DNA from 4 places in the Streptomyces sp. 1222.5 genome. Region 3 is predicted to be linked to each of the others. Evidence: riboswitches for the same ligand, from Rfam matches in the RefSeq annotation. Region 3 holds a riboswitch; each other region holds the start of a gene.
What was found. A riboswitch is a leader RNA that binds a small molecule or an ion and turns the genes downstream of it on or off. The one in region 3 is predicted to bind cyclic di-AMP.
Positions count from the first base shown of each region.

Region 1: linked by a shared signal. The riboswitch ahead of BLW57_RS07340 (M23 family metallopeptidase) and the one ahead of BLW57_RS16260 (C40 family peptidase) in region 3 are both predicted to bind cyclic di-AMP.
Region 2: linked by a shared signal. The riboswitch ahead of BLW57_RS33145 (C40 family peptidase) and the one ahead of BLW57_RS16260 (C40 family peptidase) in region 3 are both predicted to bind cyclic di-AMP.
Region 4: linked by a shared signal. The riboswitch ahead of BLW57_RS11110 (M23 family metallopeptidase) and the one ahead of BLW57_RS16260 (C40 family peptidase) in region 3 are both predicted to bind cyclic di-AMP.

Region 1 is NZ_FNSZ01000001.1:1,616,919-1,621,945, reverse strand. Features, by position in the region: gene BLW57_RS07350 (tyrosine-protein phosphatase) at 1-199, opposite strand, end outside; gene BLW57_RS07345 (alpha-galactosidase) at 371-2,449, shown strand; cyclic di-AMP (ydaO/yuaA leader) riboswitch at 2,720-2,916, shown strand; gene BLW57_RS07340 (M23 family metallopeptidase) at 2,921-3,883, shown strand; gene BLW57_RS07335 (SGNH/GDSL hydrolase family protein) at 4,094-4,879, shown strand; gene BLW57_RS07330 (TetR/AcrR family transcriptional regulator) at 4,991-5,027, opposite strand, start outside.
Region 2 is NZ_FNSZ01000001.1:7,309,125-7,314,151, reverse strand. Features, by position in the region: gene BLW57_RS33155 (ATP-dependent Clp protease proteolytic subunit) at 16-651, shown strand; gene BLW57_RS33150 (hypothetical protein) at 659-967, shown strand; cyclic di-AMP (ydaO/yuaA leader) riboswitch at 1,307-1,538, shown strand; gene BLW57_RS33145 (C40 family peptidase) at 1,542-2,024, shown strand; gene BLW57_RS33140 (ATP-binding protein) at 2,237-2,695, opposite strand; gene BLW57_RS33135 (helix-turn-helix domain-containing protein) at 2,908-3,768, shown strand; gene BLW57_RS33130 (DUF397 domain-containing protein) at 3,778-4,002, shown strand; gene BLW57_RS33125 (8-amino-7-oxononanoate synthase) at 4,070-5,027, opposite strand, start outside.
Region 3 is NZ_FNSZ01000001.1:3,639,874-3,644,900, reverse strand. Features, by position in the region: gene BLW57_RS16265 (tellurite resistance/C4-dicarboxylate transporter family protein) at 1-754, opposite strand, end outside; gene BLW57_RS16260 (C40 family peptidase) at 856-2,001, opposite strand; cyclic di-AMP (ydaO/yuaA leader) riboswitch at 2,010-2,154, opposite strand; gene pcrA (DNA helicase PcrA) at 2,464-4,944, shown strand; gene BLW57_RS16250 (M23 family metallopeptidase) at 5,004-5,027, opposite strand, start outside.
Region 4 is NZ_FNSZ01000001.1:2,486,758-2,491,784, forward strand. Features, by position in the region: gene BLW57_RS11100 (HPr family phosphocarrier protein) at 1-261, shown strand, start outside; gene BLW57_RS11105 (GntR family transcriptional regulator) at 437-1,123, opposite strand; gene BLW57_RS11110 (M23 family metallopeptidase) at 1,322-2,077, opposite strand; cyclic di-AMP (ydaO/yuaA leader) riboswitch at 2,091-2,250, opposite strand; gene BLW57_RS11115 (M16 family metallopeptidase) at 2,480-3,868, opposite strand; gene BLW57_RS11120 (M16 family metallopeptidase) at 3,865-5,027, opposite strand, start outside.

The DNA.
Region 1 (5,027 bases), 2.0 Mb from region 3:
TGCGGAAGTCGAAGATCGTGTGCAGGCCCAGGGTGGCGAGGAAGGCCGCGTCCGCCGGCGTCGCGTGCGCGAGATGGCCACTGCGGAACAGGACTCCCTGGCGCACCCGCCGACCGTCCACGGTGGGCAGCCCGCCCACGTCACGGAAATTGCGCACACCGGCCAGCTCCGGCTCGGTCGACGGGACCTGCTGCGTCACGGGGGCTCCTCGCGGTCGGCCCCGCCGGCGCGGCTCGTCGACGGGCGCTCCGTCGACCATACGACATCACTTTCCTCAGGCAATGAGTTGTCCACAGGCGTTGCCACCAGGGGTTACGGAGCCTGATGATGTTCGCGCTTGAGCGGATCTGTTGACACCTGTGAGGTCTCGATGGTGGACATCGCCGAAGACGGTCGTACCTGGCTCCTGTCGGGTCCCACCAGTAGTTATGCCCTGCACCTCACCGAGGCCGACGAGCTGCTGCACCTCCATTGGGGGCCGCGGATCGCGCTCGAAGACGCCGAGGCCCTGGCCGCGAACCCCCTGCCCGGCTACTGGCCCTTCGAGTCCCCGCTCGACGGCCGTGAGGAGTACCCGGTCGAGGGCGGCCCCCGCTTCGTCCGCCCCGCCCTGTCCGTGCGCACCGAGGAACGCCGCGGCACCGAGTGGCGCTTCGTGTCGTACGGGACCGCCGGCGACGGGGAGGAACTGCGGCTGCTCTTCGACGACGACGGTGTGGCGATCACCCTGCACCACCGGATGCGCGGTGACGTGGTCGAGCGCTGGGTGACCGTGGCCAACGGCGGCCGGGCGCGCGTGGAGCTGCTGCGCGCCGACGCCGCCACCTGGACCCTGCCCGACCGCGAGGGCTGGCGGCTGTCCCAGCTGCACGGCCGCTGGGCCGCCGAGTCCCGGCTCACCACCGCGCCGCTCACCTACGGCGAGAAGATCATCGGCAGCCGCCGCGGGCACACCGGCCACCAGCACCTGCCCTGGGTGGCGCTCGACACCGACGCCACCGAGGAGCACGGCGAGGTCTACGGATGCGCGCTCGGCTGGTCCGGCTCCTGGCGGATCTCCGTGGCCCAGCTCCCGGACGGGCGCGTCCAGATCACCGGCGGCGCCGGATACGACGACTCGGGCCTGCTGCTCCTGGAGCCCGGTGGTGCGTACACCACCCCGGTCTTCGCCGGCCTGTGGAGCGCCGGCGGGTTCGGTGCCGCGAGCCGCACCTGGCACGCCTACCAGCGCGCGTACGTCGTGCCGGACGCGGAGCGGGACCGGCCCGTGCTCTTCAACTCCTGGGAGGCGACCCACTTCGACATCTCCGAGGAGCAGCAGACCGCCCTCGCCCGCCGCGCCGCCGAGATCGGCTGCGAACTCTTCGTGGTGGACGACGGCTGGTTCGGTGCCCGCACCGGCGACCGCGCCGGGCTGGGCGACTGGAGCCCCAATCCCGACCGCTTCCCGCACGGTCTCAAGCCGCTCGCCGACCAGGTGCACGGCCTCGGCATGCGGTTCGGCATCTGGGTCGAGCCCGAGATGGTCAACCAGGACAGCGACCTCTACCGGGCCCACCCCGACTGGGTGCAGTACCAGCGGGGCCGCAAGCGGACGGAGCTGCGCAACCAGCTCGTCCTCAACCTGGCCCGCGAGGACGTCCAGGACCACCTCTGGCAGCAGCTGGACGCACTGCTCACCAGCACCCCGATCGACTACGTGAAGTGGGACTTCAACCGCTGCTTCACCGACGCCGGCTGGCCCGGCGAGCCGTACCCGCAGCGCCTGTGGATCGATCACGTCCACGCGCTGTACGCCCTGCTGGACCGGCTGCGCGCGGCGCACCCGGGGGTCGCCTTCGAGTCCTGTTCGGGAGGCGGCGGCCGGATCGACCTCGGGGTGATGAGCCGTACCGACCAGGTGTGGACCTCCGACAACACCGATCCGCTGGACCGGCTCGCCATCCAGCACGGCTTCAGCCAGATCCACCCCGCGCGTGTGATGGCCGCCTGGGTCACCGACAGCCCGAACACCCAGCTCAACGGCCGGGTCAGCTCGCTGCGGTTCCGCTTCGTCAGCGCCATGGCGGGCGTGCTGGGCGTCGGCGGAGACCTCACGGCGTGGAGCGCGGAGGAGCTGGCCGAGGCCCGGGGCTGGGTGGAGCTCTACAAGGAGATCCGCCCGGTCGTCCAGCGGGGCGAGCTGTACCGGCTGCGGCCCCCGGCGGACGGGCTGAGTGCCGTCCAGTACGTCCTCGGGGACGAGACGGTGGTCCTCGCCTGGCTTCGGTCGCAGAGCTACGGCGAGCCGGTTCCGGCGGTGCGGCTGCGCGGACTCGACCCGACAGCGTCGTACGAATGCCGCGAATCGGGCGAAGTGCACCGAGGTGCCGTACTGCTGCACCACGGCCTGCGGACGGGGCTGAAGGGCGACCTGGATGCGACGATTGTCCGACTGTGTCGTATCTGAACCCTTCACGCAGATTGGCGCCCCGAGTCCAACTCGCCATCAAATAAACGGACGTGGGGGGACTCCGTGTGAGGGGCGTCATATTCGTGACCGTACGTCGCGCGACATGTTCACGTAATTCCGGTGCCCCACAGGGAAATCGAATCGGCCCGGAAGGCGGGAATGCACGGAGGGTCACCGGGCATTCCCGCCTTCGATCTTGCGAATCCGGAAGGGCGGGAACGGGGCGCTTGTTTCCGCCCGTCCTGCTCGCTTACGTTCGCCACCAATCCGGACGGAACGCCGAATCCTGCCGCCGCCCGGAGTTCCCGCACATATGACCCGTGTTCGGCAGGAGCGGGGGACCCACCAGGCACGACCGCCTGTCCCGGTTCTCGCGACAGGCCAGGGGTGAAGCCGCGCACCGCACGGCCGGGCGACTCCAGCCCGAACCCGGCAGCTGACCTCGCAGGCGTCGGAGAGGAATGCGCCATGCCCGCGAAGGGTAAGCACCGACGTCCCAAGACCCCGCGTTTTTCCCGCTCCATCGCCGTCGCCGGAACGGGTGGCGCCGCTCTGGCCCTCCCGCTCCTCGGGGCCACGGGAGCGCACGCCGCCCCCGCGGCGCAGCCCGTTTCCGGAAAGGCCGCGCAGTCCCTTCCCGCCGCGGTGCAGAGGTCCGCCGCCGCGGCGGACGCGACGGCGCACATCTACACCGTCAAGGCCGGCGACTGCCTCGCGACGATCGCCGACCGGCAGCACGTCGGCGGTGGCTGGCACCGCCTCTACGACGACAACCGCCAGGCCGTCGGCGACAACCCCGCGCTGATCCACCCGGGCCTCAAGCTGACGCTCGGCGAGCAGGCCGCCCGGACCCGTACCGAACCCGCTGCCCCGCAGCACTCCTCGGCCGCCCCGAAGCCCTCGGCCCCCGCGAAGCCCTCGGCCCCCGCGAAGACCTCGGCCCCCACGAAGGCGTCCGTGGCCCCGCGGCAGGCCTCGGCGGCCAAGCCGGCGGTGTCCGCCGCCACGACGACCGCCGCCACCGGCTTCACCCTCCCCGTGACCGGCGCCACCATCGGCACCGCCTACCACACGGCCGGCAGCATGTGGTCCAGCGGCTACCACACCGGCGTCGACTTCGTCGTACCGACCGGCACCCCCCTCAAGGCCGTCGGCGCGGGCACGGTCGTCTCGGCGGGCTGGGGCGGCGCCTACGGCAACCAGGTCGTCATCAAGCTCCTCGACGGCCACTACGCCCAGTACGGCCACCTCTCCCGGCTCTCCGTCTCGGCCGGCCAGGCCGTGACGGCGGGACAGCAGATCGGCCTGTCCGGCGCCACCGGCAACGTGACCGGCCCGCACCTGCATTTCGAGATCCGCACGACGCCGGACTACGGCTCCGACATCGACCCGGTCGGCTACCTCCGCGAGCACGGCGTCCCCGTCGGCTGACACGGCCCGCACCACAACCACCTGCCGGACACGCCACCGAAGGCCGGACCCCCGATCCCCGGATCCGGCCTTCGGTATTCCCGGTTGGCAAATTCTTTAAGAGTGTCCCATCTCACCGTTCGTCAACCCCGGCCTACGGTCGCGTAGGTCACATCCGAAGGTGAATCATGGTCCGATGTGGCAGACGATTCGAAGAGTGACAACAGATCAGTGATCGGGTCGTACGTGGCGGTGGGGGACAGCTTCACCGAGGGCGTGGGCGATCCCGGTCCCGACGGGGCGTTCGTGGGCTGGGCGGACCGGTTCGCGGTACTGCTCGCCGACCGGCGTCCCGAGGGCGACTTCCAGTACACCAACCTGGCCGTGCGCGGGAAGCTGCTGGACCAGATCGTGGCGGACCAGCTTCCCCAGGCCGTCGAACTGGCCCCGGACCTCGTGTCCTTCTGCGCCGGCGGCAACGACATCATCCGCCCCGGTACCGACCCGGACGAGGTGGCCGAGCGATTCGAGCGCGCCCTGGCCCCGCTGGCCGAGGCCGCGGGCACGGTGATGGTGACGACCGGGTTCGACACCCGTGGCGTCCCGCTGCTCAAGCATCTGCGCGGCAAGATCGCCACGTACAACGGGCATGTGCGCGCCATCGCCGACCGGTACGGCTGCCCCGTGCTCGACCTGTGGTCCCTCAAGTCCGTACAGGACCGCAGGGCCTGGGACAGCGACCGGCTCCACCTCTCGCCCGAGGGGCACACCCGCGTGGCCCTGCGCGCCGGTCAGGCCCTCGGTCTCGAGGTGCCGGCCGACCCGGAGCAGCCGTGGCCGCCGCTGCCGCCCCGGGGCACCCTGGAGGTCCGCCGGGACGACGTCCACTGGGCCCGCGAGTACCTCGTGCCGTGGATCGGCCGCCGACTGCGGGGCGAGTCCTCCGGCGACCACGTGACGGCGAAGGGCCCCCTGTCGCCGGACGACATCAAGCTCCGGATCGCCTCCGTGGCCTGACCCGGAGCCACCGAAACGGTGACCGGTGCCGGTGAGTGGTTCTTCGTGCCCCGACCCGTGCGACCCACGGCGAGGGGCACGATCACGCCCCCGCAGGTACGGCGCGGCGTGTCAGCGCCCCGCCAACGCCTCCCGGTCCAGGCCCAGT
Region 2 (5,027 bases), 3.7 Mb from region 3:
AGGAGGGGTATGCCCATGTCCCGACCGTCCGCCCGTCACGTCCTGCCCGAGTTCACCGAGCGCACCGGCAGCGGCGCGCGCACCCTGGATCCGTACGGCAAGCTCTTCGAGGACCGGGTCGTCTTCCTCGGCACACCGGTCGACGACGCCGCCGCGAACGACGTGACGGCGCAGTTCATGTACCTCGAACACGCCGCCCCCGACCGGGACATCACGCTCTACATCAACTCCCCGGGCGGTTCCTTCGGGGCGATGACGGCGATCTACGACACGATGCGGTACGTCGGCTGCGACATCGCGACGTACTGCCTGGGGCAGGCCGTCTCCGTCGCCGCGGTGCTGCTCGCGGCCGGCACCCACGGCCAGCGGTTCACGCTGCCGAGCGCCCGCATGGTGCTCGAACAGCCCGCCCTGCCGGAGCCGGTGCGGGGGCAGCCCAGCGACCTCGCGATCCAGGCCGGGGAGTTGGCCCGGACCCGCGCCCTGACGGAGACGATCCTCGCGGCGCACACGGGGCGCACGGCGGAGCAGGTTCACCGGGACCTGGAGCGGGACCTGGTCCTGGACGCCTCCGGGGCCCTGGCCTACGGCCTGGTGGACGGCGTCGTGCCCAGCCGCCGCGAGATGCCCGGCGCACCGGACGCGAGGTGAGCGCCCGATGCCGCCTCAGGAACTGCCACCGCTGCCCGCGCTGACCCGCGCGGAGGGCGAGTTGATCGACCGTTACCTGGAGGCGGCCGACCTGCTGGGGCGGATCAACCCCGCGCGCGACGGCGACACCTATCCCGGTCTGCGGGCGGCGCAGGCCCTGGTGCGCAAGGCGGCGGAGCTGCGTGACGCGCTCGCGCTGATGCACGCGCGGGGCGAGACGGAGCTGCACGGGGACACGCTGGCACGGGCCCTGCGGGTGCTGGACGGCGAGCGCCGCACCGCGCGCGTCGTACTCCCGCCCGACGGCGTCGGCTGATCCGGACGCGCGTGGGGCCCGCGGGGGCCGGAGCGTCGACGCGTCGTTCGGGCCGGAGTTGAAACGGTCCGAACGACTGTCGGCCGACCGAGGTATATCCAGATGATTTTCTGACCCTCCCGGCTTGCGCGCGGGACCGGTCCGTGGTGTCCCGGCGAGTGCTCCGCCCCAGGTCGGGGGCTACGAACGGGACTTGACGATGTCTCGAACAGAGCAGTGTCCACCCGAACGGGTGAGTGGTGAGTAACGCCACAAATCCCCGATTCCATTGGGATTTTCGGACACCTGTGAGTGAAGATCCCTGTCTGACGACAAGACCCCGCCACGGCGGCGGGGCGATCCGGGCGGACGCCGAGTCCTGCCGCCGCGCGGATGACCGGTCGACAGGAGTGGATCGGCAGGAGTGGAGGACCCAAGCTAGACGGGTCGCCGGAACGGATGTTCGTCCGCTCGATGCGGACGACCGGATGTTCCGAGCAGCCCTTGGGGTGAAGCCGCGGCAACGCGGCCGGGCAACTTCGCCAGCCCGAATCCGACAGGTCATCCTTCACAGGCGGCTGACGAAGGGTTGCGCATGTCTGCGCTCAATCGTGTCCCGTCGCTGATGGCCCGGGCCGGCACGGCCTCGGCTCTGACACTCGCCGCCGTCGGCGGCTCCATCGCGGTGCCCGGCCTCGCCACCGACGCCTCGGCCGCGACCACCGCGGCCACCGCGACGAAGGCACTGAAGATCGCGGCCTCCAAGAAGGGTGCTCCGTACCAGTACGGGGCCACCGGGCCGCGGCGCTTCGACTGCTCGGGGCTGACGCTCTACTCGTTCAAGAAGGCGGGCAAGAAGCTGCCACGCACCGCCGCCCAGCAGTACAACAAGTCGCACCACATCTCGGCCAGGAGCCGCAAGGCGGGCGACCTGGTGTTCTTCCACTCCGGTTCCAGCGTCTACCACGTCGGCATCTACGCCGGTCACGGCAAGATCTGGCACGCGCCCAGGACCGGTGACGTGGTGCGGCTCCAGAAGATCTGGACGAAGAGCGTGTGGTACGGCCGGGTGAGCTGACCCGACGTCACGGCAGGAGCGGCTCCGGCGGCGGGGCCGCTCCGAGGACCGTCAGCGCCGCCTCGGCGCCCGCCTGGAGCCATGGCGCCCGGGGCCGGCACACTGAGGATCAGCGCGAACAGCGGCGTCCCGGACACCGGTGTCCAGCCCCGGCCGCGACCTCCGAGGAGGCCGCGGGCGGGGCGTCACGGCGTCCGGGCGCGCGTGCCGGGCTACGGTTCCTGCTGGCCTCCGGCCGCCACCGGCTCGACCGGCAGCGCCCACGGAAGTTCGATGAACACCGTCTTGCCCCCCTCACGGGTCGGGCGGACGCGGAGCTTGCCGCCGCACTCGGCGGTGAGACAGCGGATGATGACCATGCCGCGCCCGTTGTCCTGCTGGACGGCGGCGGGCAGTCTCTTGGGGAAGCGGGGATGACTGTCCGTGACGCCGATGCGCAGGTGTTCGTCACGGTCCAGCGCGATGTCGACCGTGAAGGTGGGTGACTGTCCGAAGGTGTGCTGTACGGCGTTGGTGGCGAGTTCGGAGACGATGAGCCGGACGGTGTCGGCCACGTCGGTGTCCGACGGCAGGCCCCACTCCGCGAGCGTCCCCACCACGTAGGCGCGGGCCGCGGAGACCGAGGCGGGATCGCTCGGCAGAGTGACGGATGCTTCCAGATGGTCTGCCATGGCGACGTCGTCCCTTTCCCGCGGGACCGCAGTCCGACATGGAGCGGATGGTTCGAGTACGGTCCCGGACTGGTGCTCGTCGCCAGACTGCCATCACCGGGCCGGTCACGGGGAGCGATCCACCAAGATATGCATATATCTGTCGCCCGAAGCGGTGAACTCTGCGACGCGCAGCCGTATCCGGGCGGTCCATAAGGAGTAAGGAGGAGCCCATGCAGAACGGTCCCGCGGTGCGCCGCCGCAAACTGGGCGCCGAACTGCGCACGCTGCGTACCGGTGCTGGGCTCACGAGCGGGGAGGCGGCGCAGCTGGTCGGCTGGCACCAGTCGAAGGTGAGCCGCATCGAGACCGGCGCGAGCGGTGTGAAACCGGCCGATCTGCGGTTACTCCTGGACGCCTACGGGGTGCGGGGCGGACATCTGCGCGAGTTGCTGCTGATGCTGGCGGGGTCGGAGGACGCCGGTGGTAGCAACCGGTGGTGGCACGCCTATCGCGGGGTGCTGCCGCCGACGTACCGGGATTTCATCAGTCTGGAGTCGCAGGCGAGCGTCATGCGCACCCTGGAGACGACGGTCGTGCCGGGGCTGCTGCAGACCGCCGAGTACGCCACCGCGGTGACCCGGGCGGCCGTGAACGACCTGGACGAGGAGCACCTGGACGCGCTGGTGGAAGTACGTCTGGCCAGGCAGGACGTGCTGCGTTCGCACCCGCCGCTGGAGCTCAGCGCGGTGCTCGACGAGGCGGTGCTGCGCCGCGAGGTCGGCGGTCCCGGGGTGATGACCCGGCAGCTGGAGCGGCTGGAGGAGGCCGCCCGGCTGCCCCAAGTACGGCTCCAGGTACTGCCGTTCGGCGCCGGAGCGCATGTCGGCCTCACCGGGCCTTTCGTTATCTTCTCATTTCCGAGCACTTCTGATCTGGATGTGGTTGTTGTCGACCAGTTGACGAGTAGCCTCTACCTCGAACGGAAAGAAGACCTGATGGCCTACTCGCAGGCCTTCAAGTCCCTTCAGAACCAAGCCCTTTCACCCGAGGACTCGTTGGACTACATCGCCGGGATAGGTGACGGCGCGTAAGGAGGCACCATGACCGCTCTGCCTCGGAACGTCCCTGCCAGTACCGACCTGCACGACGTGAGCTGGCTGCGCAGCAGCCACAGCACGGGAGCCAACAACTGCGTGGAGACGGCCCGGCCGGACACCGGCCCCTGGGCCGGGCTGCTCGCCGTGCGCGACTCGAAGGACCCTGCCGGACCCGCACTGCTCTTCTCCCCCGAGAGCTGGGCGGAGTTCGTGACCACGCTCCCGTGATCCACCGACACCCCGCCCGCCTCTGATCACATCCCCTGGCGGCGACGCCCGGCCGTGTCACGCCGACTCATGGTCGCGTCTCGCCGATCACCCGTACAGCGCGTTCGATCTCGGCCCCGGACAGGTCCGCCCGGGCGGTCAGCCTCAGCCGTGAGATGCCGTCGGGCACGGAGGGAGGACGGAAACAGCCCACGGCCAGACCCGCTGTACGGCAGTCGGCCGCCCAGCGCACCGCCTGCTCCGGGGACGGTGCCCGCACGGAGACCACCGCGGCGTCCGGACGTACCGCTTCCAGGCCCGCGGCGGTCAGCCGTGCGTGCAGTTCCGAAGCCACCTCCCGGGCCCGCGCCGCGCGCTCCGGTTCCCGGACGAGCAGCCGCAGCGCGGCCAGCGCGGCACCCACGGCCGCCGGCGCCAGACCGGTGTCGAAGATGAACGTCCGGGCCGCGTTGACCAGATGGCCGATCACCCGGGCCGGGCCGAGCACCACCCCGCCCTGGCTGCCCAGCGACTTGGACAGGGTGGCCGTCACGACCACGTCCTCGGCACCGGCCAGACCGGTCGCGTACGGCGCGCCCCGTCCGCCGTCGCCCAGCACGCCGAGACCGTGGGCGTCGTCCACCACCAGGCCCGCGCCGTGCTCCCGGCACGCCGCGGCCAGCCCGGCCAGCGGCGCCTGGTCCCCGTCGACCGAGAACACGGTGTCGGAGACGACGATCGCCGTCCCCTCGTGCGTGGCCAGGGCCTTGCGCACGGCCTCGGGATCGCCGTGCCCGACGACCTGCGTCGCCCCCCGGGCGAGCCGGCAGCCGTCGATGAGCGAGGCGTGGTTGCCCGCGTCGGAGACGATCAGCGAGCCGTGCGGGCCCAGCGCGGTGACCGCGGCCAGGTTGGCCGCGTAGCCGGAGGAGAAGACCAGGGCCGCCTCGAATCCGCAGTAGGCGGCCAGTTCGCGCTCCAGCTCGGAGTGCAGCTCGGTGGTGCCGGTGACCAGACGTGAACCGGTGGCTCCCCCGCCCCAGGTA
Region 3 (5,027 bases):
CCGCCTCGGCCACCAGCAGCACGGCGTACGCGGCGAGATCCAGCACGAGCAGGGCCGCCGTCACGTCGCGCAGTACGCCGCGGTCGTCCAGGTTCCACAGGTACATGGGCCCGTCACCCGCCGCGATCAGCCTCGCGCCGGCCAGCGCCGAGATCGCGAGCGCCCCGCCCGCGATCCAGTGGTCCCCGGCGCCCTCCAGCACCTGCCGCAGGTCGAAGCGGACCAGGGCGAGGCCGTAGAGCACCAGCCCCAGCCAGAACAGCACCATCGCGGTGTGCGCCAGCCACGCCGTCTCGACGGCCGCGGCCAGCGTGGCGCCCAGCACGGCGAGGCCCTGTGTGGCCACACAGCCCAGGAAGACCGAACCCGGCATGCGCCGGGCCCAGTGCCGCATCACGAAGACGAGCAGCCCCGGCCAGAGCAGCGCCGAGAGCGCGAGCAGTGCCGCGGCCAGGGTCTCCCAGCCCAGCACCGAGAGCCGGGTGCCCAGTACGGTCGTCGCGGCGACCGCGGTCAGCGCGCCCGGAGTCGCCGCGGCGGCCAGCCACCGCGGCCGGTCGGTGCCCAGCCGCATGACGAAGTCGGCCGCCAGCGCCACCCAGGCGATCGCGGCCAGGACCAGCACCACCCGGGACAGCGTCTCGTCGCCGGACAGGTGCAGGCCCATCGACACGATGCCGGTCGCCATGACCGCGGCGCCGGCGGCGGGAGGCCACTCCGCCCACCACGCACGCACTTCCGAGATGCCGGGCATGCGCCGATGCTAGGCAGCCGCGACGGGCCGACCGGGCAGGCCACGCGCGCGTAGCGGGCAAAAACACCGGCACGCGCGCGTGGATGCGCGGGCGGAAGGGGTCAGGCCGGCCGGACGACGCCCTGGACGAGCGCCTCGCCGCCTCGGTGGACGGGCTCCTCGCGGATGTAGGCGCCCGGTTCCGGGGCGTGGATCATCGTTCCGTCGCCCGTGTACAGACCCACATGGCTGCTGTCCTCGTGGAAGAAGACCAGGTCACCGGGGCGAGCGTCGGCGAGGGCCACCGGAGTGCCCGCGACGGCCTGGTCGCGGGCGGCGCGCGGAAGGATGACACCGGCGGCCCGCCACGCTGCCTGGGTGAGGCCGGAGCAGTCGTAGGAACCGGGGCCGCTGGCACCGCTCACGTAGGGCCTGCCGAGCTGGGCGCGCGCGAAGGCGATCGCCTTCCCGGCCTTGGTGGCCTGCTGCGAGACCGTGGCTGCGGAAGGCGCGGGTGCGGCGGAGGACGTTGCGGCCGCGTACGTCTGCGGGCCGGTGCCCTCCCAGGCGGCCGGGGCGGGTACGGCGGGCAGCCCGTCCTCCCAGGTTGCCGGGGCGGATGCGGCGGGCAGCCCGTCCTCCCAGGCCGCCTGCGCGGGCACTACGGGCAGCGCGTCACCCCAGGGCGTGGGGTCGGGCTCGGCGGGGCGCGCGTGCTCCTGGGCGGGGAGCCGCGAGAGCAGGTCCCGCGCGGTGGCGAGCTTGCGCTGGACGGCGGCCTTCGCGGCCTTCACGTCGTAGGGCGCGGCGTCGGCGTCCGGCGTCCGCGGGCTCCTGCCGGTCCTGCCGCGTTCGGCCGTGTCCCGCACGCGCGAGGCCAGCCGGTTCATCACCCTGTTCTGGGCGAAGTGGTCCTGCGGGAACTCCTCGAGGAGAAAGGCGGCCGTGTCCGGGCCGGCGGCGGACGCCACCCGCCCCTCCGGCGCCTTGGCGCGCCGGGTCCCGCGGCGGGCGCTCTCCTGGCGCGGCTCCTCCTCGCGGGCTCGCTGCCTGGCCGCCGGTTCGTCCTCCGGAGACGAGTCGGCCCGGCGGTAGAGCTCGTCGATCTTCTTCTCGATCTCCTCCATGCTCGGCCTGCCGTCGTCGGCGGCGGCCTCGGCCGTCTGCGACAGGAGGGCCACGGAGGTGAAGGCGGCGGTGGCGAGAGCGGGGCCGCGCAGGCCCGGTCCACGGGTGCCGCCGGGGCGCGGCTTGCGGTGCGACGCCAAGGCTGGCGACTCCTTCCAAACGGCCGCCTACCGGGTTAGCTGTCGGGTTCGGGCGGGTGGTTCGGAAGGGTTGCCCTACGGCGTCGTCCCGGGTGGGAGTCGGCCGATTCACCCCGGGATCGGTGGGTCCCCGGCTCTGGGCGCCGTGCGAGGCGCGCCGGACTCGGCGGAGGCCGCACGGCCCGGCGACGTTCGCCGGAGTGGGGTCGTGCGGCCTGACGGCAACCTAGCCAACTCGTGTGTCTCCTGTGAAGGTTGGTGAGCGGTTTGTCCGATACATTTCTGTGACCTGAGGTCAGGTTTATACAGGGGTGACCAGGCGATTCCGCAGCGTGAGGAGTGTGGAGGGGGTCCGCCGGGAAGATCGATGCCGCCGTGGAAGTGCTCGGGAACGGCCGTCCGCGGGCCATGTTCCGGGGACCGGGACCGGTTGTCGGTGGGGCGCCCTAGACTCGTAGAGCGATGAGCAGCCTCTTTGACGACAGCTTCCTGGCGGACCTCCGGCCCCCTCGCGGGCACGACGAGGAACCCCCGCCGCCGCCCGAGCACGATCACGCCCCGGAGCCGATTCCGGACGATCTGTTCGGCGGGAAGTTCGACGTGCCGCCGGACCGGGACGCCCACTACCGCGACGGCGCCCCGCGCCCCGCGCTGGACCCGGCGGCCCTCCTGGAGGGGCTGAACGAGAACCAGCGCGCGGCCGTGACGCACGCCGGCTCCCCTCTGCTCATCGTCGCCGGTGCGGGCTCCGGCAAGACCCGCGTGCTCACCCACCGCATCGCGCACCTGCTCGCCGAGCGGCATGTGCACCCCGGCCAGATCCTCGCGATCACCTTCACCAACAAGGCCGCGGGCGAGATGAAGGAGCGCGTCGAGCAGCTCGTCGGCCCGCGCGCCCACGCGATGTGGGTCATGACCTTCCACAGCGCCTGCGTGCGCATCCTGCGCCGGGAGTCCAAGAAGCTCGGCTTCACCTCGTCGTTCTCGATCTACGACGCCGCCGACAGCAAGCGCCTGATGGCCCTGGTCTGCCGTGACCTGGACCTCGACCCCAAGCGCTTCCCGCCCAAGTCATTCAGCGCCAAGATCAGCAACCTGAAGAACGAGCTGATCGACGAGGAGGACTTCGCCGCCCAGGCCACCGACGGCTTCGAGAAGACCCTCGCGCAGGCCTACGCCCTGTACCAGTCGCGGCTGCGCGAGGCGAACGCCCTCGACTTCGATGACCTGATCATGACGACGGTCAACCTGCTGCGTGCCTTCCCGGACGTCGCCGAGCACTACCGCCGTCGCTTCCGGCACGTCATGGTCGACGAGTACCAGGACACCAACCACGCCCAGTACGCCCTGGTCCGCGAGCTCGTCGGCACCGCCGCGCACCCGGTGGACGTACCGCCGAGCGAGTCCGACCTGCCGCCGGCCGAGCTGTGCGTCGTGGGTGACGCGGACCAGTCCATCTACGCCTTCCGCGGTGCGACGATCCGCAACATCCTCCAGTTCGAGGAGGACTACCCCGACGCGACGACGATCCTGCTGGAGCAGAACTACCGCTCCACGCAGACCATCCTGTCCGCCGCCAACGCGGTCATCGAGCGCAACGAGTCCCGCCGCCCGAAGAACCTGTGGACCAACGCCGGCCAGGGCGCGCGGATCACCGGTTACGTCGCCGACACCGAGCACGACGAGGCGCAGTTCGTCGCCGACGAGATAGACCGCCTGGTCGACGCGGGCGAGGCGAAGGCGGGCGACGTCGCCGTCTTCTACCGCACCAACGCCCAGTCCCGTGTCTTCGAAGAGGTCTTCATCCGCGTCGGCCTGCCCTACAAGGTCGTCGGCGGTGTCCGCTTCTACGAGCGCAAGGAGGTCCGGGACGTCCTCGCCTACCTGCGTGTCCTCGCCAACCCCGAGGACACGGTGCCGCTGCGCCGCATCCTCAACGTGCCCAAGCGGGGCATCGGCGACCGCGCCGAGGCGATGATCGACGCCCTCGCCCAGCGCGAGAAGATCAGCTTCCCCCAGGCGCTCAAGCGCGTCGACGAGGCGTACGGCATGGCCGCGCGCTCCACCAACGCGGTCAAGCGGTTCAATACGCTGATGGAGGACCTGCGGACGATCGTGGAGTCCGGGGCGGGACCGGCGACGGTGCTGGAGGCCATACTCGAACGCACCGGCTATCTTGCCGAGTTGCAGGCCTCCACCGATCCTCAGGACGAGACGCGCATCGAGAACCTCCAGGAACTCGCCGCCGTGGCCCTGGAGTTCGAGCAGGAGCGCGCCGAGGGAGAGACCGGCACGCTCGCCGACTTCCTGGAGCAGGTCGCCCTGGTCGCCGACTCGGACCAGATCCCCGACGAGGAGGACGGCGACGGCGTCATCACGCTGATGACCCTGCACACCGCCAAGGGCCTGGAGTTCCCGGTCGTGTTCCTGACCGGCATGGAGGACGGCGTCTTCCCGCACATGCGCGCCCTCGGCCAGAACAAGGAGCTGGAGGAGGAGCGGCGCCTGGCGTACGTCGGCATCACCCGCGCGCGGGAGCGGCTGTACCTCACGCGTTCGGCGATGCGCAGCGCCTGGGGCCAGCCGTCGTACAACCCGCCCTCCCGCTTCCTGGAGGAGATCCCGCCGACCCACGTGGACTGGAAGCGGACGGGGGCCGCCGCGCCGGTGTCCTCCGGGCCGGCCTCCGGGATCGCGGCCTCCCTGTCCTCGTCCCGCTCACGCTCCTCGGCGTCCGGCGCGTCCGGGTTCGCCACGCGGCGCACCGCGGAGAAGCCGGTGGTCGCGCTGGCCGTCGGAGACCGTGTCACCCACGATCAGTTCGGTCTCGGCACGGTCGTCGCGGTCACGGGCACGGGTGGGAACGCGGAGGCGACGATCGACTTCGGCGACACCAAGCCGAAGCGGCTGCTGCTGCGGTACGCGCCGGTGGAGAAGCTGTAGAACGCGATGAGCCCCGCCTGCACGGGCGGGGCTCACTCGGCACGAGGAAACAAGCCGGCTCAGGTCGGGTCCAGCCCGTGGCT
Region 4 (5,027 bases), 1.2 Mb from region 3:
GTCGGCTGGGCCGAGGGCCTCCACGCCCGCCCCGCTTCCATCTTCGTCCGAGCCGCCACGGCCACAGGCGTCCCGGTGACGATCGCCAAGGCCGGGGGCAACCCCGTCAACGCGGCCTCCATGCTGGCCGTCCTGGGTCTGGGCGCCCAGGGTGGCGAGGAGATCGTCCTCGCCTCGGAGGCCGAGGGCGCGGACGCCGCCCTGGACCGCCTGGCCAAGCTGGTCGCCGAGGGCCTGGAAGAGCTGCCCGAGACGGTCTGAGCACCTCGCGTCCGAACGCCGAAGCCGCGTCGCCTTTCCGGGCGGCGCGGCTTCGGCTTTTCGAGCGGCTTCGATCGCTCGGCGAAATCAACGCGCGGAAATCACCGCGAGAATGAATTCGGGCAGCGAGAAACAACCCCCACCGAATTCCCCCTCTTTGTATACGACACCCGTGTTAATACCGTCGGCCCGTCGTGTTTACGGCATGTTGCGAAGTCCTCACACGCTCGGCGCCGCCGGAAAAGCGCAGACGGTGCGCGCCCGTCGCGCGCTCGGCGTGCAGCGCCGTGACCGCCCGCGCGCGCTCGCCGTCGCCGCGTGCCACCGCGTCCACGATCGCGCCGTGCTCCGCCCAGGAGTCCAGCGGGCTCTGCGGGGCCTCCACCGCGTACATCCAGGTGATCTTGTGGCGCAGCTGGGTGAGCATCGAGGCCAGCGAGGGGCTGCCGGAGGCCTGCGCCAGCGTCTCGTGGAACCAGCCGCTCAGTGCGCGCAGCTCCTCGCTGCCGCCCCTCCTGGCCCGCTCCTGGCCCAGCCGTACCAGGCCGCGCAGCACCTTGAGATGGGCCTCCGTACGCCGCTGTGCCGCCCGTGCCGCGCCGAGCGGCTCCAGGAGCAGGCGCATCTCCAGCAGGTCTGCGGCCTCCTGCGCGGTCGGTTCGGCCACGCACGCGCCCGCGTGCCGGCGGGTCACCACGAACCCCTCCGCCTCCAGGGTGCGCAGGGCCTCACGGACGGGGACGCGCGAGACGCCGTAGCGGCGGGCCAGCACTTCCTCGGTGAGCCGGCCGCCGCGCTCGTGGACACCGGCGACGATGTCGTCCCGGATCGCCGTGCACACCGAATGCGCCGGAACACGCATGACCGACCTCCGCCTTAATCCCCGTGAAACGCCCGCAGGGGACGCCCTTTCCGTGACTCTATTCCAAAGAGGCCGAATTTCCGACGGCAGGCCGGAATCCATGGATATTTTTTGGACAGCGGTCCGACGGGGATCACCCGGAAACGGCGAAAGCCCCGGCTCGGTGAGCCGGGGCTTTCGCATGTCCGCGGGGTGGCGTCAGACGTTCACGCCGTGGTTGCGGAGATAGGCGATGGGGTCGACGTCCGAGCCGTAGTCGGGGCTCGTACGGGCCTCGAAGTGGAGGTGCGGGCCCGTGACGTTGCCGGTCGCGCCGGACAGACCGATCTGCTGGCCGGGGACGACCTTCTGGCCCACCGTGACGCCGATGGACGACAGGTGGCCGTACTGGGTGTACATGCCGTCGGCCATCCGGATCACGATCTGGTTGCCGTACGCGCCGCCCCAGCCGGTGGAGACGACGGTGCCGGAACCGACCGCGTGGACGGACGTGCCGCTGGCCGCGTGGAAGTCGATACCGGTGTGGGAGCCGGAGGACCACAGCGAGCTGCTGGCCTTGTAGGCGGTGGACACGTAGGAGTGCACGATCGGGGCGACGAACGCGTTCAGGCGCTTGCGCTCGGCCTCACGGGCGGCGCGGGCCCTGGCCTCGCGCTCCTCCTTGACCTTGGCGGCGGCGGCCTTGGCGGCGGCCTCCTCGGCCGCCTGCTGCTCGGCGGCCTGCTTCTGGGCGTCCGCCTGCGCGCTGATCTGCTCCGCGACGTCGTCGCTGACGGTCACGACGGGCGTGAGGCCGGTCTGCTCCGCGGCGTTCTCGGCGGCGAGCGCCGGCGACGCGGCGAGGGTGCCGATGACACCCGTGGTGGTGAGGGCGGCGACACCGGCCGCCTGCGCGGTGGTGCGCTTGACCCGGCCGGGCTTGCGATGCTTCCCGGTGGCGCACATGAACGCCATGAAGTGGCTGGTCCTTTCCTTCCTTCTCGCCTACCGGGTTAGCTGACGGGTTCGGAGCAGGAAGGTCTCCTACGGGCCCCCTCGCTCACGCGCGGGCGCCCGATTCACCCCAGGGACGATGGGTCCCCGGCTCCCCTGGCTCGCGCCGTACGGGGACTCGGCGATGACTGTCCGGTGCCGCGGGCGCGGCGTGGTGCGTGACGAACAGCCTGGACGAACCTACGGAAGCCCGCTTTCAATCCTCAAACGGATCCGGGCTTTTGTAGCGCATCCCACAGGGCAGACAGGCAACCTCCGCCCCAAATCGGGCATCTGGTGAAGCGAGTGGAACGGCGGGGGCCCTGACGACCCGTAGGTCGGCAGGGCCCCACGCACGCGTGCCGTGCTCCGCGGCAGCGGCCGCTATTCGGCCGTGACGACGGTGACTTCGCCGATGCCGAGCGCCTCGACCGGCGCCTTGATCCGGGAGGCGTCGCCGACGAGGACGGTCACCAGCCGGTCCACCGGGAAGGCGTTGACGACGGCCGCGGTCGCCTCGACCGTGCCCGTCGCGGCCAGCTGCCGGTACAGCGTCGCCTGGAAGTCGTCGGGCAGGTGCTGCTCGACCTGGTCGGCCAGGGTGCTCGCGACGGCCGCCGCGGTCTCGTACTTCAGCGGCGCCACCCCGACGAGGTTCTGCACGGCGACGTCCCGCTCGGCGTCGGTCAGGCCCTCCGCCGCGAGGGTGCGCAGCACCTTCCACAGGTCGTCCAGCGCGGGACCGGTGTTCGGCGTGTCCACGGAGCCGCTGATGGCGAGCATCGAGGCACCGGTGCCGTCCGGGGCCGACCGCATGACCTGCCCGAACGCCCGTACCCCGTAGGTGTAGCCCTTCTCCTCGCGCAGCACGCGGTCCAGGCGGGAGGTGAGGGTGCCGCCGAGGCAGTAGGTGCCGAGGACCTGGGCGGGCCAGACCCGGTCGTGCCGGTCCGGGCCGACGCGCCCGATGAGCAGCTGCGTCTGCACGGCGCCCGGCCGGTCCACGATGACCACGCGGCCGGTGTCGTCGGCGGTCACCGGCGGCACCGGCCGCGGCTCGCCCGGCGTGCCGGTCCACGCGCCGAGGGTGTCGCCGAGCAGCTCCTCCAGGTCGGTGCCGGTGAGGTCGCCGACGACGACCACGGTGGCCGTGGCGGGGCGGACGTGCCGGTCGTAGAAGGCGCGTACGGACGCCGCGTCGATCTTCTCGACCGTCTCCTCGGTGCCCTGGCGCGGCCGGGACATGCGCGAGGTCACCGGGAACAGCTCCTTGGAGAGCTCCTTGGCGGCCCGGCGGGAGGGGTTGGCCAGCTCGTGCGGGATCTCGTCCAGGCGGTTGCGGACCAGCCGCTCGACCTCGCTCTCCGCGAAGGCGGGGGCGCGCAGGGCGTCGGCGAGCAGGCCGAGGCCCTTGGCCAGGCGGGAGGCCGGGACCTCCAGGCTGAGCCGGACCCCGGGGTGGTCGGCGTGCGCGTCGAGCGTGGCGCCCGCGCGCTCCAGCTCGGCGGCGTAGTCCTCGGCCGAGTGCTTGTCCGTGCCCTCGGAGAAGGCCCGCGCCATGATCGTGGCGACGCCGTCCAGGCCGGCGGGCTCGGCGTCCAGGGGTGCGTCCAGCATCACCTCGACGGCGACGACCTGCTGGCCGGGGCGGTGGCAGCGCAGCACGGTCAGGCCGTTGTCCAGCGTGCCGCGCTCGGGGGCCGGGAACGCCCACGGCTTGGCGTCGCCCGGCTGCGGCCGGGGGTGGAACTCCATGGTGGCGAGCTCGGTCACTTGGCCGTCTCCTCGTTCTCGTTGCCGGCCTCTACGGTCGCTTCCTGTTCCGGGTCCTCGGGGACCTGGGCGTCCTCGACGGTCTCCGGGGACTTCGGCTCGTAGACGAGCACCGCGCGGTTGTCGGGCCGCAGCCGGGCCTTGGCGACCTCCTGGACCTCCTCGGGGGTGACCTCCAGTACGCGCTTGACGGCGGTGAGCGCGAGCTGCGGGTCGCCGAACAGGACGGCGTACCGGCACAGTTCGTCGGCGCGGCCGACGACCGTGCCGAGCCGGTCCAGCCACTCGCGCTCCAACTGGGCCTGGGCGCGCTCCATCTCCTCGGGCGTCGGGCCCTCCGCGGCGAACCGGGCCAGCTCCTCGTCGATGGCGGCCTCGATGACCGGCACCTCGACGTCACCGGAGGTCTTCACGTCAAGCCAGCCCATGGAGGGCGCCCCGGACAGCCGCAGGAGGCCGAAGCCGGCCGCGACGGCCGTACGGTCGCGGCGCACCAGCCGGTTGTACAGGCGGGAGGACTCGCCTCCGCCGAGGACGGTCAGGGCGAGGTCGGCCGCGTCGCACGCGCGCGTGCCGTCGTGGGGCAGCCGGTAGGCGGCCATCAGCGCACGCGCCGGGACCTCCTCCACGAGGACCTCGCGCTTCTGCCCGCCGATGATCTCCGGCAGCGAGCCGTCGCGGGGCTCGGGCTTGCCGTCGTGGGACGCGATGGAGCCGAAGTACCGCTCGATCCAGGCGAGGGTCTGCTGCGGGTCGATGTCGCCGACCACCGAGAGCACCGCGTTGTTCGGCGCGTAGTAGGTGCGGAAGAACTGGCGCGCGTCCTCCAGAGTGGCGGCGTCCAGGTCCGCCATCGAGCCGATCGGCGTGTGGTGGTACGGGTGGCCCTCGGGGTACGACAGCGCGGTCAGCTTCTCGAAGGCGGTGCCGTAGGGAACGTTGTCGTAGCGCTGGCGGCGCTCGTTCTTCACGACGTCCCGCTGGTTCTCCATCGAGTCGTCGTCCAGCGCGGCGAGCAGCGAGCCCATGCGGTCGGCCTCCAGCCAGAGGGCGAGCTCCAGCTGGTGGGCGGGCATGGTCTCGAAGTAGTTGGTGCGCTCGAAGCTGGTGGTGCCGTTGAGCGAGCCGCCGGCGCCCTGCACCAGCTCGAAGTGGCCGT